2 regions of the Paraburkholderia sp. JHI869 genome follow, and region 1 is predicted to be linked to the other one. Evidence: predicted binding sites of a transcription regulator. Region 1 holds the regulator's gene; the other holds the start of a gene.
The links. Region 1 encodes LexA, which represses DNA repair genes until DNA is damaged. Its sites were predicted from a motif close to ACTGTATNNNNATACAGT; they were not measured.

Region 1 (6,964 bases):
CGCGCAGCTTGCGAACGCGAGGCCTGCTAGCGCGATCACGGGCAGCGCAAGCAGCATCGAAGGAAAGCTTGCGTAGCCGAGCAGGCCCGCGACCACCATGATCGCCACACCCGAGAGCATCGACTTGCTCGCGGCCCACATCACCTCGCCGAGCACGACGTCGCCGAGCGTGAGCGGCGTGTGCATGATCGCTTCCCACGTGCGCTGCACGTGCATGCGCGAGAAGCCCGAGTACATCGACTCGAAGCTCGCCGACATCATCACCGAAGACGACACCGTGCCTGCCGCGAGAAACGCGATGTACGAGACGCCGTCGACGTGGCCGACCATCAGCCCGAGCCCGAAGCCCAAACCGAACAGATAGATCATCGGGTCGGCGAGATTGCCGAACATCGAGGCGAGAGCGAGCTTGCGCCAGACCAGATAATTGCGCCGCCACACGGCCACCCAGTGCGTGGCGTTCGAAGGCAGCGCGGCGCGTGGTTCGCGTATGGGCTCATGCGCGGGGCGCGAGGGCGTCGGGTCGTTGGTGCGTGTCTGCATGGTGTCCTTGGCGATTCGTAGGCCGCCGTTGTTCTTGCCGCAGTTAATCCTGCATCTCGCGGCCGGTGAGCCGCAGGAACACGTCTTCGAGATTCGCGGGCCGGTGCAGGTAGCGCAAATCGGATCGATGCCGTAGCTTCGCATGCACGGGCGCGGGGTCGTCGACATAGCAGAACAGCGTCTCGCCGCTAATCTCCGTGCGCTTCGCATCGGCTGCGAGTTCGTCGCGCAGCGAGGCCGGGTCCGGGCCGTACACCTCGATCACGTCGCAGCCGATCTCCGATTCGATCAGCGCCTTGGGTGCGCCCTCGGCGATCTTGCGGCCTTCCTCGATCACGCAGACGCGATTGCAAAGCCGTTCGGCCTCCTCCATGAAATGCGTGGTGAGCAGAATCGTCTTGCCGCGCGCGAGCAGCGAGCGCAGCCGCTCCCAGATCAGATGCCGCGCCTGCGGGTCGAGGCCCGTGGTGGGCTCGTCCATCACGAGCACGTCGGGGTCGTTCACGAGCGCGCGCGCAAGCGTGAGACGACGACGCATGCCGCCGGAGAGCTCGCCCACGCGCGCGTCGGCCTTGCTCTCGAGGCGCGCGAATTCGAGCAGCGGCGCGACGAGGTCGCGCGTTTCGCGAGCGGACAAGCCGAAGTATCGGCCGAACACGAGCAGGTTCTCGCGGACGGTAAAGTCGGGGTCGAGATTGTCGAACTGCGGCACGACCCCCACGCGCTGGCGTGCGTGGCGTGCGCGCGCCGGCACCGGTTCGCCGCACAGGCTGATGCGCCCCGCATCGGGCGAAACGATGCCGAGCAGCATGCGCAGCGTCGTGGTTTTTCCCGCGCCGTTCGGGCCGAGCAGCCCGAAGCATTCGCCGGGGAGGACGTCGAACGACAGGCCATTGACGACCGTCCTGTCTCCGTAATGTTTGATGACCTGCTCGAATTCGATGGCGGGTGCGGGCATGGACCAGTTGAACGTGAGTCGAACGGGTGTCGCGCGAATCGAACGAAGCATCGAACGACAAATCGCGCGAAACAAGGCGGCCCATTTTAGTGCATTGCCGCCTGGCGGGTCGGGCGCCGCTTCGAAGCCGGTTGACGTCGGGCGAGTGGAATACATGTCGCGGCAAGCATTCAACATTGCGCAAGACGCGATCGCAGTGGAAAACGTATCTGGCGTAATTCGATGCACACCTGGCGTTTTCCAGCCCTTGCGTGTGGAATTGCGGCGCACCATCATGAGAATCGCACAGCCTGCAAATCACGCGGGCGGGGAGAAGCGATCATGGCGAGCTATAAAAAAATTCTGCTCTGTTACGACGGCTCGCGCGAAGGCCGCAAGGCACTGCGTTGCGGTGCCGATCTTGCGCTCGATCTACAGGCCGAAACGCATCTGCTCTCGGTAGTCGACATGCGTTCGACGATCGCCCAGAGCGCCGGCCTGCTGACCGATGTGGCCTGCGGCCGCTTTGAGGAAACGGCGCGCGAAATCCTTCAGGAAGGCGTGGACTGGCTGACCGAGCGCGGCGTGCGCGCCCAGGGGCACTTCGCGTTCGGTCATCCGATCGACGAAATCGCGAATCTGGCCAACGAACTCAATGCCGACCTCGTGGTGGTGGGGCACCGCTGCCGCACGGGACTTTCGCGCTGGTGGATGGGCGCGGGCAACACGCCGCTGCTCGACCGCGTGTCGTGCAGCATTCTGGTGGCGTGTTCGTCGGCGGCTGACGACAAGCAGCAACAAGCTGCCGCTTAGTGGGTCAAGCACGGATCCAGCAGGCCGGCTCGCACGAACCGGCCTGTTTCCGCTTTCACTTCAAATTTGTCTCAGTTCGAGACGTTTCCTTCGTTTAGTTCGACAGCCGAGAGTTTCCACGAAAACAGCCCGTGACGCTGCAGGATGGCGGCATAGTGCTCGCCCGTATCGCTGCGGTCCCACGTGAGCGCGAATTCGTTGAGGCCGCGATAGCCGGCTGTGGCAACCGGCCGTGCCTCGGGCGCGGGATTGCCCGATGCTGCAGGGCCGGGCGGCGAGGCGGGCGCCGGTGCCGATTGGGTGGATTGCGCCGATTGCGTCGATTGCGCGCCGGATTCCGCTGGCGGCGGCGCGTGCGGCCGGTCGCCGGGTTTGCCCGTCGGCGGCATGCCACTGAGCAGTGCGGCCACACCTTCCGGTGTCGCGTAAGCATCCACGAGCGGACCGATCAATGCCGCGCCAATCACGGCGCCGAGGATCAGCAGCGGATTACTGCTGTGCTGCCCCTCGACGCGCCGATGCAGTTCGTCGCCAACCTGCTGCTTGAGGCTCAAACGCAGCGCTGGGTAATCGACGTACTCGTTGAGCGCGACGGCGTCGCGGGCGTCAGCGGCGGCTTTCATGTGCTTGACCGCGATATAGGGCGACGCATACGCGTAGCCAAGCGCGGCAACCACCATGGCGACCGCAACCGTGATCGCGACGGGCTTCTTCCAGCCTTGGGTCTTACGCGGGGTCGAGAGAGATTCCTTCATCGGCATAGGCTAAGTCGTTCAAACACGGTGTTGACCGCAAACCGGGCCAAACGATCCCGACCGTAACCTCTTCTCACATTTGAGCCGCGCTTTGGTTCAACTCGTGCTTACTTCGCCAGCGCTGCAGGCAGGTCGCTCTGTTGCTCGGCGATGCAGCGGTCGATCGCTCTGCACACCGCGTCAACCGTGCCGACGAGAATCAGCCGCGAAGGACCCTGGTAGACGCGCACGGGCGCACGGCGCATGGGCTGTTCGGTGTTGAGCGTGCTGTTGAGCGAAACGCGCGCAAATGCCGGCTGTGCCGAGGGCAACACAGGCAAGTCGGCCGTGCTGGCCGCCACCATCTCAGGCGAGTCTTCGAAGAGCGAGCCGCTCAGTGCGGCGGCCGAATCGCGCACTTCGCGCACTGCGCACGAAGCGATGCCACGGAGGTGGCGAAGACGGCCGAATTGGCGGAAGGGCAGCAAGCGGGCAAGGCGTTCCATGACTCTCTCCAGGTTGTGCGCAAACGATGTGCGAACTGCGCGCGGACGGATTTCTTAGAATTCGGTGGGGCGGATCAGGCCGACCGCAATGCCTTCCAGCGCGAATTCCGCGCTGCCGGCCTCGACAAAGATATTGTCGTAATCGGGGTTCTCGGCGATCAGTTCGAGCCCATTCGGACGGCGCTTCAGGCGCTTCACGGTGACGTCGTCGCCAAGGCGCGCCACGATGATTTGCCCGTCTTTCGCTTCGGCCTTCTTCTGCACGGCGAGCAAGTCGCCGTCGAGAATGCCGGCGTCGCGCATGGAAAGGCCACGCACCTTCAAGAGGTAGTCGGGGCGGCTCGAGAAGAGCGCCGGGTCGCACATGTAGTTCTGCGAGATGTGCTCTTGCGCGAGGATCGGGCTACCCGCCGCGACGCGGCCAACGAGCGGCAGCGAGAGCTGCATGATGCTCGGGTGCGGGAGCGTGAACTGGTGCGGCAGGTCGTCGGGCCCCGGCATGAGGCGGATGCCGCGCGAGGCGCCCGCAGCCAGTTCGATCACGCCCTTGCGCGCCAGCGCGCGCAGATGCTCCTCCGCGGAGTTGGCCGAGCTGAAGCCGAGTTCCGCCGCGATCTCGGCGCGCGTGGGCGGGAAGCCCGTGCGCTCGATGGCCCGGCGAACCAGATCGAAAACCTGCTGCTGTCGTGCGGTGAGTTTGGTCATGGCGCCACTGTATGTTTGAACAGGTAACTGTATTTTTATACAGTACTCGCCACTTTTCAAGTGTTACTTGAAGTTCATCAATTGAGCGTTGCTATCACGCCGCTTTCCCGTGTTTGTGCGGACGAAACCGCGCTCCAGCGGCGACTTCCTCTGCCCTTACCACTTTTGCGTATTAAAAAATGAAAAAACATCATTTTTAATAATGTAAGCAGATCGCTAGACTGGCCTCCATCGTTAGCTGCAATTCATCACTCAGCGCAAACGAGCACACACGAAAACGGAGAACAGATAGATGAGCACGACACATACGGGGCGCGCGGGCTGGCTGAAAACACTGGCGGCAAAACTGGTTATCGGCGTTGCGCCGCTCGTCGGCGTCACGGCAGTGGCGGCAATGGCGCCTGTAGCCGCTCACGCGGATACATCGCTGCTCAACGTCTCCTACGATCCGACGCGCGAGCTGTACCAGGACATCAATGAGGCCTTCATCAAGCAGTGGAAGGGCAAGACGGGCGAAACGCTCACCATCAAGCAGTCGCATGGCGGCTCGGGCGCACAGGCGCGCTCGGTGCTCGACGGCCTGCAAGCCGACGTCGTGACGCTCGCGCTGGCATGGGACATCGACGCGCTCGCCAACAAGGGCATCGTCGCGAAGGACTGGCAAAAGCGTCTGCCCGACAACGCTTCGCCGTACACGTCGACCATCGTGTTTCTCGTGCGCAAGGGCAATCCCAAGCACATCAAGGACTGGGACGATCTGACCAAGCCGGGCGTCTCGATCGTCACGCCGAATCCGAAGACCTCGGGCGGCGCGCGCTGGAACTATCTCGCGGCGTGGGCGTATGCGCTGCACCAGCCGGGCGGCAACGAGCAGAAGGCGAAGGACTTCGTCTCGAAGCTCTACAAGAACGCCGGCGTGCTCGACTCGGGCGCGCGAGGCGCGACGACGAGCTTCGTGCAGCGTGGCATTGGCGATGTGCTGATTGCATGGGAGAACGAAGCATTCCTCTCGCTCAAGGAATTCGGCCCGGAGAAGTTCGAGATCGTGGTGCCTTCGGTGAGCATTCTGGCCGAGCCGCCGGTTGCCGTGGTGGACAAGGTCGTCGACAAGAAGGGCACGCGCAAGGAGGCCGAGGCCTACCTGCAGTTCCTCTATAGCGAAGAGGGCCAGGAGATCGCTGCGAAGAACTTCTACCGTCCGCGTTCGGACAAGGTGCCGGCGGCGCTCACGGCGAAGTTTCCGAAGCTGAAGCTGTACACGGTCGACGACACGTTCGGCGGCTGGACCAACGCGCAGAAGACGCATTTCGCGGATGGCGGCGTGTTCGATTCGATCTATCAGCCGCAGTAAGCCGTCATGCAGCACCGGTCAGAAGTCGATAACGACACGGCCGCATAACAACGAAGCGCGCCCACGGGCGCGCTTTTCCGCGCCGCCTGGGAACCCAGCGCGCAACCCATGTCTGGACGATGAGCATGACAACGTTTCGATTGCGCAAGCCCAGTGCGCTGCCTGGATTCGGCTTGACGCTAGGCATCACGGTGGCTTACCTGAGCCTCGTGGTGCTCATTCCGCTTGCCGCCACTTTCCTCAAGACGGCGACGCTCGACTGGAGCCAGTTCGTGCGCGCTGTGTGGTCGCCGCGCGTGATCGCGTCGTACCGGCTCACGTTCACCGCTGCGCTCGGCGCGGCGCTGATGAATGCGGTATTCGGCTTCCTGCTCGCGTGGGTGCTCGTGCGCTATACGTTCCCGTTCAAACGGGTGATCGATGCGCTGGTCGATCTGCCGTTCGCGCTGCCGACTTCCGTGGCAGGCATCTCGCTCGCCGCCGTGTATGCGGGCAACGGCTGGATCGGCCAGTTCCTGCAGCCGCTCGGGCTGAAGATCGCGTTCACGCCGCTTGGCGTGCTCGTGGCGCTGACCTTCATCGGCTTGCCGTTCGTCGTGCGCACGGTGCAGCCGGTGCTCGAAGACTTCGAGCGTGAGCAGGAGGAGGCCGCAGCCTGCCTCGGCGCTTCGCGCTGGCTCACGTTTCGCCGCGTCGTGCTGCCCGCGGTGCTGCCGGCGCTGATCACCGGTTTCGCGCTCGCGTTCGCGCGCGCGCTGGGCGAGTACGGCTCGGTCATCTTCATCGCAGGCAACGTGCCGATGAAGTCGGAAATCACGTCGCTCCTCATCATCACGAAGCTCGAACAATACGATTACGCCGGCGCGACGGCGCTCGCCGTGATGATGCTCTGCGTTTCGTTCGTCATGCTGCTTCTCATCAATTCGCTGCAATGGTATTTGCAACGCCGCACGAGCCGCGGCGTCTCGGCCGGCAGCGCGCCGAATGCCGTTGTGGGCGCAACCGTCGCGGGAGGTGTGCAATGAGTGCGCTGCCGCAACAACGAAGCACACGCCGGCCAGATCCTGTGACCGAAGCGGCCTGGGTGCGCTGGCTGCTGACCGGCATCGCGCTCGCGTTTCTCGCGCTCTTTTTGGTAGTGCCGCTCGTCGCCGTGTTCTGGCAGGCGCTTTCGAAGGGCATCGGGTTCTACTTCACGTCGCTCGTCGATCCTGATGCGCTCTCCGCGATCAAGCTCACGCTCATCACCGCGGCGATCGCGGTGCCGTTGAACCTGGCGTTCGGTCTCGCGGCTTCATGGGCGATCGCCAAGTTCGAGTTTCGCGGCAAGGCGCTGCTCACCACGCTGATCGACCTGCCGTTTTCGGTTTCGCCC
Region 2 (6,964 bases), on a different contig from region 1:
CCGATCGCGCGTACCAGAAGGCGCTCGCCTATGCGAAGGAGCATGTGCAGAGCCGCCCGGTGGACGGTTCCGCGAAAGCGGCGGTGAGCATCATCCATCACCCCGACGTGCGCCGTATGCTCGCGACGATGCGCGCGCTCACCGAAGCCGCGCGTGCGCTCGCCTACGTGGCGGCGGGCGAGAGCGACCGCGCGAATGGCGACCCCGACGAGGCGGCGCGCGCACGGCATCAGGCGCGCTACGAATACCTCGTGCCGATCGTGAAGGGCTGGAGCACGGAACTCGCGCTTGAAGTGACGAGCCTGGGCGTCCAGGTGCATGGCGGCATGGGGTTCATCGAGGAGACGGGCGCGGCACAGTTTTATCGTGACGCGCGCATTTTGCCGATCTACGAGGGGACGACGGCGATCCAGGCGAACGACCTCATCGGGCGCAAGACGCTGCGCGACGGCGGCACAGCGGCAAAGGCACTGCTCGCCGATATCGCGCAGACCGTCGACGCGCTAGCCGGGCAACAAGGCGCGGCGTTCGAGTCGATGCGCAAGCATCTCGCGCTCGGTAGCGAGGCGCTGGCGTCGGCCGTGGACTTTGTGCTCGCGAAGGCGAAGAGCGATCCGAACGCGGTGTTCGCGGGCAGCGTGCCTTATCTGAAGTTGGCGGGCATCGTGCTGGGCGGCTGGCAGATGGCGCGCGCCATGCTCGCCTCGCAGCGTCTCATGCAGGCCGATCCGAAGTTCCATGGCGCGAAGATCGCCACTGCGCAGTTCTTTGCGCAACACGTCTTGCCGCAGGCGGTGGCACTCGAAGCGGCGATTGTCAGCGCGAACGGCAGCGAGGGTGTGCTGGCGCTGACGGAGGATCAGTTCTGATGCCGCACTAACCTGCGCGAGAAATGAAACACGGCGCCCTGGAGGCGCCGTGTTCGTTTAGGCTGTGAGGCGTGCGCGCATCAGGCGTATGCCGGGCGATGCGAGCCCTGCGTGTCGCCGAGATAGCGATGGACCGAAAGATCGTCGGCGCGGATGGCCGGTTGCTTGCCCGAGATCAGGTCGGCGAGCAACTGGCCCGAACCGCACGACATCGTCCAGCCGAGCGTGCCGTGACCCGTGTTCAGGAACAGGTTCGAGATCGGCGTACGGCCGACGACCGGCGTGCCGTCCGGCGTCATCGGGCGCAGGCCGGTCCAGAACGTGGCCTTCGTCGTGTCGCCGCCGCCCGGGAACAGGTCGTTCACGCACATTTCGAGCGTTTCGCGACGGGCTTGCTTGAGCGTCTTGTCGAAGCCGACGATCTCGGCCATGCCGCCTACGCGGATGCGGTCGTCGAAGCGCGTGATCGCGATCTTGTAGGTTTCGTCGAGCACGGTCGACACCGGCGCGGCGCTCGCGTTCACGATCGGCGCGGTGATCGAATAGCCCTTGAGCGGATAGACCGGAATCTTCACGAGGCCATCGAGCATCTTCGTCGAGAACGAGCCGAGCGCGACCACGAACGAATCCGCGCGCACGAGTTCGCTGCCGCATTGCACGCCCGCGATACGGTCGCCCTGCATGGCAAGGCCGTCGATCGGCGTGTTGTAGCGGAACTTCACGCCCAGTTGTTCGGCCATCGCGGCGAGGCGCGTGGTGAACATCTGGCAGTCGCCGGTTTCATCGCCGGGCAGACGCAGGCCGCCCGTGAGCTTGCCCGACACCGCGGCGAGCGCGGGTTCGGCGCGGCCGAGTTCGGCTGCGGTGAGGAGTTCGTACGGAACGTTCGCGTCCTTCAGAACGGCGATGTCCTTCGCCGCGCCTTCGAACTGCTGCTGCGTACGGAACACCTGGAGCGTGCCGCCCGTGCGGCCTTCGTACTGAATGCCCGTGTCGGCGCGCAGCGCTTGCAGACAGTCGCGGCTGTATTCGGCGAGGCGCACCATGCGGCCTTTGTTGAGCGCATAGCGTTCGGCCGTGCAGTTCTGCAGCATCTGCCACATCCACTGCAGCTGGAATTTCGTGCCGTCGAGGCGAATGGCGAGCGGCGCGTGCTTCTCGAACATCCACTTGATTGCCTTGAGCGGGACGCCTGGTGCTGCCCACGGCGCGGCGTAGCCCGGCGAGATCTGGCCGGCGTTGGCAAAACTGGTTTCGAGTGCGGGACCGGCCTCGCGGTCGATCACCGTGACTTCGTGGCCCGCGCGGGCGAGATACCAGGCGCTGGCCACACCGACCACACCACTGCCCAACACGACGACTCGCATAGCTGCTCCATATAGATTCGTTGAGCTACGCCGCGTTGCCGGTGCCCAGGAAGCGGTGTTTTGGCACCGATAGGGTGGAAGGCATGAAAATTCGGGTGTAGCCAGTATTTGTAGCTATGCTATTGTTGTATGGCTAGGTTTTGTTATCGTATTTTTCAGATTTTCGGAAAGAAATCATGAGAACGCAGCGCCAACCGGTCCGCGCGCTCGACCGGCTCGATCACCGCATCCTGAAACTGCTCCAGGAAGACGGCCGCATGGCCATGAAAGACCTCGCGGAGCAGGTCGGGCTCTCGGTCACGCCGTGCATCGAGCGGGTGAAGCGCATGGAGCGCGACGGCGTCATCACGGGCTACTTCGCGCGCGTGAATCCCTCGGTGCTGGGCGCGGCGCTGCTCGTGTTCGTGGAGATCACGCTCGACCACAAGAGCGGCAACATGTTCGACCAGTTCCGGCGCGAGGTGCAGAAGATTCCCGAAGTGCTGGAGTGTCATCTCGTCTCGGGCGACTTCGACTATCTGATCAAGGCGCGCATTGGCGAGATGGCCGACTACCGCAAGCTGCTCGGCGACATCCTTTTGCAACTGCCCGGCGCGGTGCAGTCCAAGAGCTACGTGGTGATGGAAGAGATCAAGGAGACGCTGACCATCGCTGTGGGTGAATGAGCGGCTGAAAGTGCCCCGTTTTTAGGACTCGACAACGCGGCTCAGTACTGTATATTTATACAGTACTGAGCCGCGTTTTTTCATGTCCATTCCGCTCTCGCCGTGACCGACTCCCATCACCCCGATCCCGACACGTGGTATCCCGTCGCGCCGCCCACGGCGCGCAAGGGGCGCGGTGCGGTCACGAACCTGCAAGGGCGCTACGAAGTCGATCAGCGCGAAGCGTTCGACGACGGTTGGCAACAGGCGGGCGAAGGCGAGGAGGGCCATGGCGATGAAACCGGCGAGCCCAGGCTACGCACCGAAGTCTTCGAAGAGCGCGCGAAAAGCATCCTCACGCGCAACCAGTCGCCGGACATTCCGTTCAACGTCTCTCTCAATCCCTATCGCGGCTGCGAGCACGGCTGCATCTATTGCTTCGCGCGGCCCACGCACAGCTATCTCGGCCTCTCGCCGGGGCTCGATTTCGAAAGCCGTATCTACGCGAAGGTGAATGCCGCGGAACTGCTCGCGCGCGAGATTGCGAAGCCGTCATACGAGCCCGAGCCGATCGCGCTGGGTGTGAACACCGACGCCTGGCAGCCGGCGGAGCGCGACATGCGCATCACGCGGCGCGTGGTGGAGGTGCTGGCCGAGCGCCAGCATCCGTTCGCGGCCATCACGAAGTCGTCGTTGATCGAGCGCGATCTCGACCTGCTCGCGCCGATGGCCGCACGCAAGCAGTTCATGGCGGCCATTACAATCACCACGCTCGACGCCGATATCGCGCGATCGCTCGAACCGCGCGCGGCCACGCCTGCGCGCCGGCTGCGCACCATCCGCACCTTGGCAGAAGCGGGCGTGCCGGTGGGCGTGAGCATCGCGCCCGTGATCCCTTTCGTGACCGAGCCCGACATGGAGCGCGTGCTCGAAGCCTGCGCCGAGGCCGGCGCAACGAGTGCGAGCTATATCGTGCTGCGCCTGCCGTGGGAGGTCGCGCCGCTCTTCCAGGACTGGCTGGCGGCGCACTTCCCGCAGCGCGCGGAGCGTGTGATGAGCCGCGTGCGCGACATGCGCGGCGGCAAGGACTACGAGTCGGCGTTTTCGCAGCGCATGAAGGGCACGGGGCTTTGGGCCGACCTGCTCAAGCAGCGCTTTCACAATGCCGTGAAGCACCTCGGCCTCAATGAGCGCCGCCACGGCATTCTCGACATGTCGGCGTTCGTGCAGTCGAAGACGGTACGCGAGAAGCCGCAACTCGACCTGTTCTGAACTGTTACTGCGGGATTTACTGCGAGATGGCCTTCGCGGCCTCGACCTGAGACTCGAAGTACGTCTGGAACGAGAGCGCGAGTCCTGTCATCAGCAGGAACGCGCCGATCAGCAGCGAGAAGATCACGACGAAGATCACCGTCCAGCCCGAGCGGCTCGTGCGGCCCTTCTCAACGAACGCGGCGTTGAACTGCGCGTCCCATCTGGCGTCGGGGCGCAGCCCGTAGACGATCGCCGCCAGAAACGCCGAGATGACCGACGCCGCACCGATCACGGCGAGCACCCAGCCCGGAATCGAGGCGCGTTCGGTTGCAACGAGCAGCATCACGCCCGGAATGCCGATGAGCGTGCCGAGCAGATGCGCCCAGCCCCACACGTCGCGCGGGCCGTACAGATAGAAGCGGTGTGCGCCGAGGCTGCCAAACAGGAAGGCGAGGGCGGCGGTGAGCGTCTTGGAGCGAAAGCGTGCGGGGTTCTTGTCGTTGGGCATGGGCTCGGGCGAAACGTGGTCGTTCGGCCGTCATGGGCGCATCACGTCATCGCACACGGGCCGCCGGGCATTGTATGCCGCGCGCCAGGCTTGCAGCACAAGCGCACGCTTATGCCCGGCACCATGCCCGAGGCTCAGGGCCTGACGTAAGTCACGCGATAAATCGCGCCCGCATAGTCGTCGCTGATGAGGAGCGAGCCGTCGGGCAGCGGCAGCACGTCGGCCGGGCGGCCCCACTGGGTCTCGTCGGCGTTGAGCCAGCCCTGCGCGAATACTTCCTGCCGTGCGTTCGTGCCTTCGGGGTTGGCGCTCACGCGCACCACGCGATAGCCGACCTTCTTGCTGCGGTTCCATGAGCCGTGCTCGGCGATGAAAATGCTGTTCTTGTAGTCGGCCGGGAACATGGAACCGGTGTAGAAGCGCATGCCGAGCGACGCGACGTGCGCGCCGAGTTTGAGAACCGGGGGCGTAAAGCCGCTGCACGGATGGCCTGCGCCGAACTCGGGGTCGGCGACATTGCCGCCGTGACAATACGGAAAGCCGAAGTCCTCGCCGGTGTGCGTGAGGCGGTTGAGCTTGTCGTCGGGGATGTCGTCGCCGAGCATGTCTCGGCCGTTGTCGGTGAACCAGAGTTCGTGCGTCTGCGGATGCCAGGCGAAGCCGACCGTGTTGCGCACGCCGCGCGCGATGGTCTCGTAGTGCGAGCCGTCGGGGTCCATGCGGCCGATCATCGCGAAATGCACGCGCTGCGGGTCGCTGGCCGGCAGGCAGACGTTGCACGGCGCGCCTTGCGGCACGTAGAGCTTGCCGTCGGGCCCGAAAGCGATGAACTTCCAGCCGTGATGGCGCTCGGTCGGCAGCGAACCGGTGACGACTACGGCTTTGGGTGGATCGTCGAGATGACGGTCGATGTCGTCGAGGCGCACGATCGACGACACCGCCGAGACGTACAGCGCGCCGTTGCGCCAGGCCACGCCCACCGGCATCGTCAGTCCGGAGGCCACGATATGGCGCTTTTCAGCCTTGCCGTCCTTGAGTTCGAGCGCATAGACGTCGCCGCCCATACTGCCTACATAGAGAGTGCCGTTTCCTGACAGCGTCATTTCGCGCGCGCCGGGCACGTTGGCGGAAAGCACCTCGATGTGGAATCCCGGCGGCAGTTTGATGCGCTCGATGGGAAGCGCCGCGTGGGCGAGCGGCGCCGCGAGCAGGGCGGTGGTGAAGGCGAGCCACGCCGCCGCGACGCGTCTGGCTGAAGCGCGAAACGCCAGAAAAAGGGAGCAGTTACCCACGCGGCCACCTATGCCGCGGCGCAGCCATTGCACGAGTTGTCTGAAAGTCGCCACAATTCGCTCCAGGGCCCGCCCGTCGTGGGCATGAGCCGCAGTTTGACCGCTGTGTCCTGTCGCTTTCTCAGCGCCGGCGTGCAATTTCCCGTTAAGTGTTTGTTATGCCTTCAGTTTCGGGCTATAATCGCATGTTTCAGTAGTCCCGAACCCCCGGTTTTCAAGGATTTTAGTATGGTCATCATCCGTCTGGCACGCGGCGGCTCGAAGAAGCGCCCGTTCTACAACATCGTCGCAACCGACTCGCGCAATCGTCGCGACGGCCGTTTCATCGAGCGCGTGGGCTTCTACAACCCGGTCGCTACCAAGGGTGAAACGCTGCGTATCGCTCAAGATCGCGTGACGTACTGGAAGGAAAACGGCGCGCAAATGTCGCCGGCAGTCGAGCGCCTCGTGAAGGAAGCGCAAAAGACCGCCGCCGCTGCGCCGGCTGCTTAAGTCTTTAAGCGTCTTTTCAGTCTGTTGTCCGTGTTTTACCCGCGTACGCGCTGCATGAGCTGCGTGTGCGATATCAAGCTGGTCGCAAGGGGTGTCGATGTCCGCGCATGACGCTAAATCTGCCGTAAAGGCGAACGACGCGTCGGAAAGCGGGGCGCCCGAAACTGCTGCGACCAGCAAGGCTGCGAGCCGCGGCGCGCCGTCGTTTGGTGCGTTCGTGCGCAAGCCTGCGCGCGAGAGCGCTGCGAAAGCTGCACCTGCAAGCGAGAGCTTGCACGCCGAAACCGAAGCGAGCTGGCCGGCCGACGCTGTTGAAGTCGGCGCCGTGATCGACGCCTATGGCCTCAAAGGCTGGCTGAAGATCGCGCCGCACGCGCAGGACGGCAGTGCACTGCTTTCCGCTAAACGCTGGTGGCTCCTCAAGGGCCGCGAGGGTCAGGGGCATCGCGAGCGTCATTCCGCGGTGCGCGTGAGCGCCAAGGTTCATGGTGACAGCGTCGTTGGCCAGCTTTCGGGTTTGGCCGACCGCGATGCCGCG

Region 2: the regulator LexA is predicted to act here: its motif matches at 2,948-2,965, upstream of VSR72_RS30890 (PA0069 family radical SAM protein).

The regions. Positions count from the first base shown of each region.
Region 1 covers NZ_JAYMSC010000003.1:118,154-125,117, reverse strand. Annotated here, with positions in the region: gene VSR72_RS06995 (ABC transporter permease) at 1-543, opposite strand, end outside; gene nodI (nodulation factor ABC transporter ATP-binding protein NodI) at 587-1,501, opposite strand; gene VSR72_RS06985 (universal stress protein) at 1,823-2,293, shown strand; gene VSR72_RS06980 (DUF2939 domain-containing protein) at 2,365-3,048, opposite strand; gene VSR72_RS06975 (hypothetical protein) at 3,156-3,533, opposite strand; gene lexA (transcriptional repressor LexA) at 3,588-4,238, opposite strand; gene VSR72_RS06965 (sulfate ABC transporter substrate-binding protein) at 4,531-5,589, shown strand; gene cysT (sulfate ABC transporter permease subunit CysT) at 5,715-6,614, shown strand; gene cysW (sulfate ABC transporter permease subunit CysW) at 6,611-6,964, shown strand, end outside.
Region 2 covers NZ_JAYMSC010000023.1:93,718-100,681, forward strand. Annotated here, with positions in the region: gene VSR72_RS30875 (acyl-CoA dehydrogenase) at 1-869, shown strand, start outside; gene VSR72_RS30880 (D-amino acid dehydrogenase) at 950-2,236, opposite strand; gene VSR72_RS30885 (Lrp/AsnC ligand binding domain-containing protein) at 2,413-2,901, shown strand; gene VSR72_RS30890 (PA0069 family radical SAM protein) at 3,004-4,152, shown strand; gene VSR72_RS30895 (NINE protein) at 4,169-4,642, opposite strand; gene VSR72_RS30900 (PQQ-dependent sugar dehydrogenase) at 4,777-5,853, opposite strand; gene rpsP (30S ribosomal protein S16) at 6,163-6,426, shown strand; gene rimM (ribosome maturation factor RimM) at 6,524-6,964, shown strand, end outside.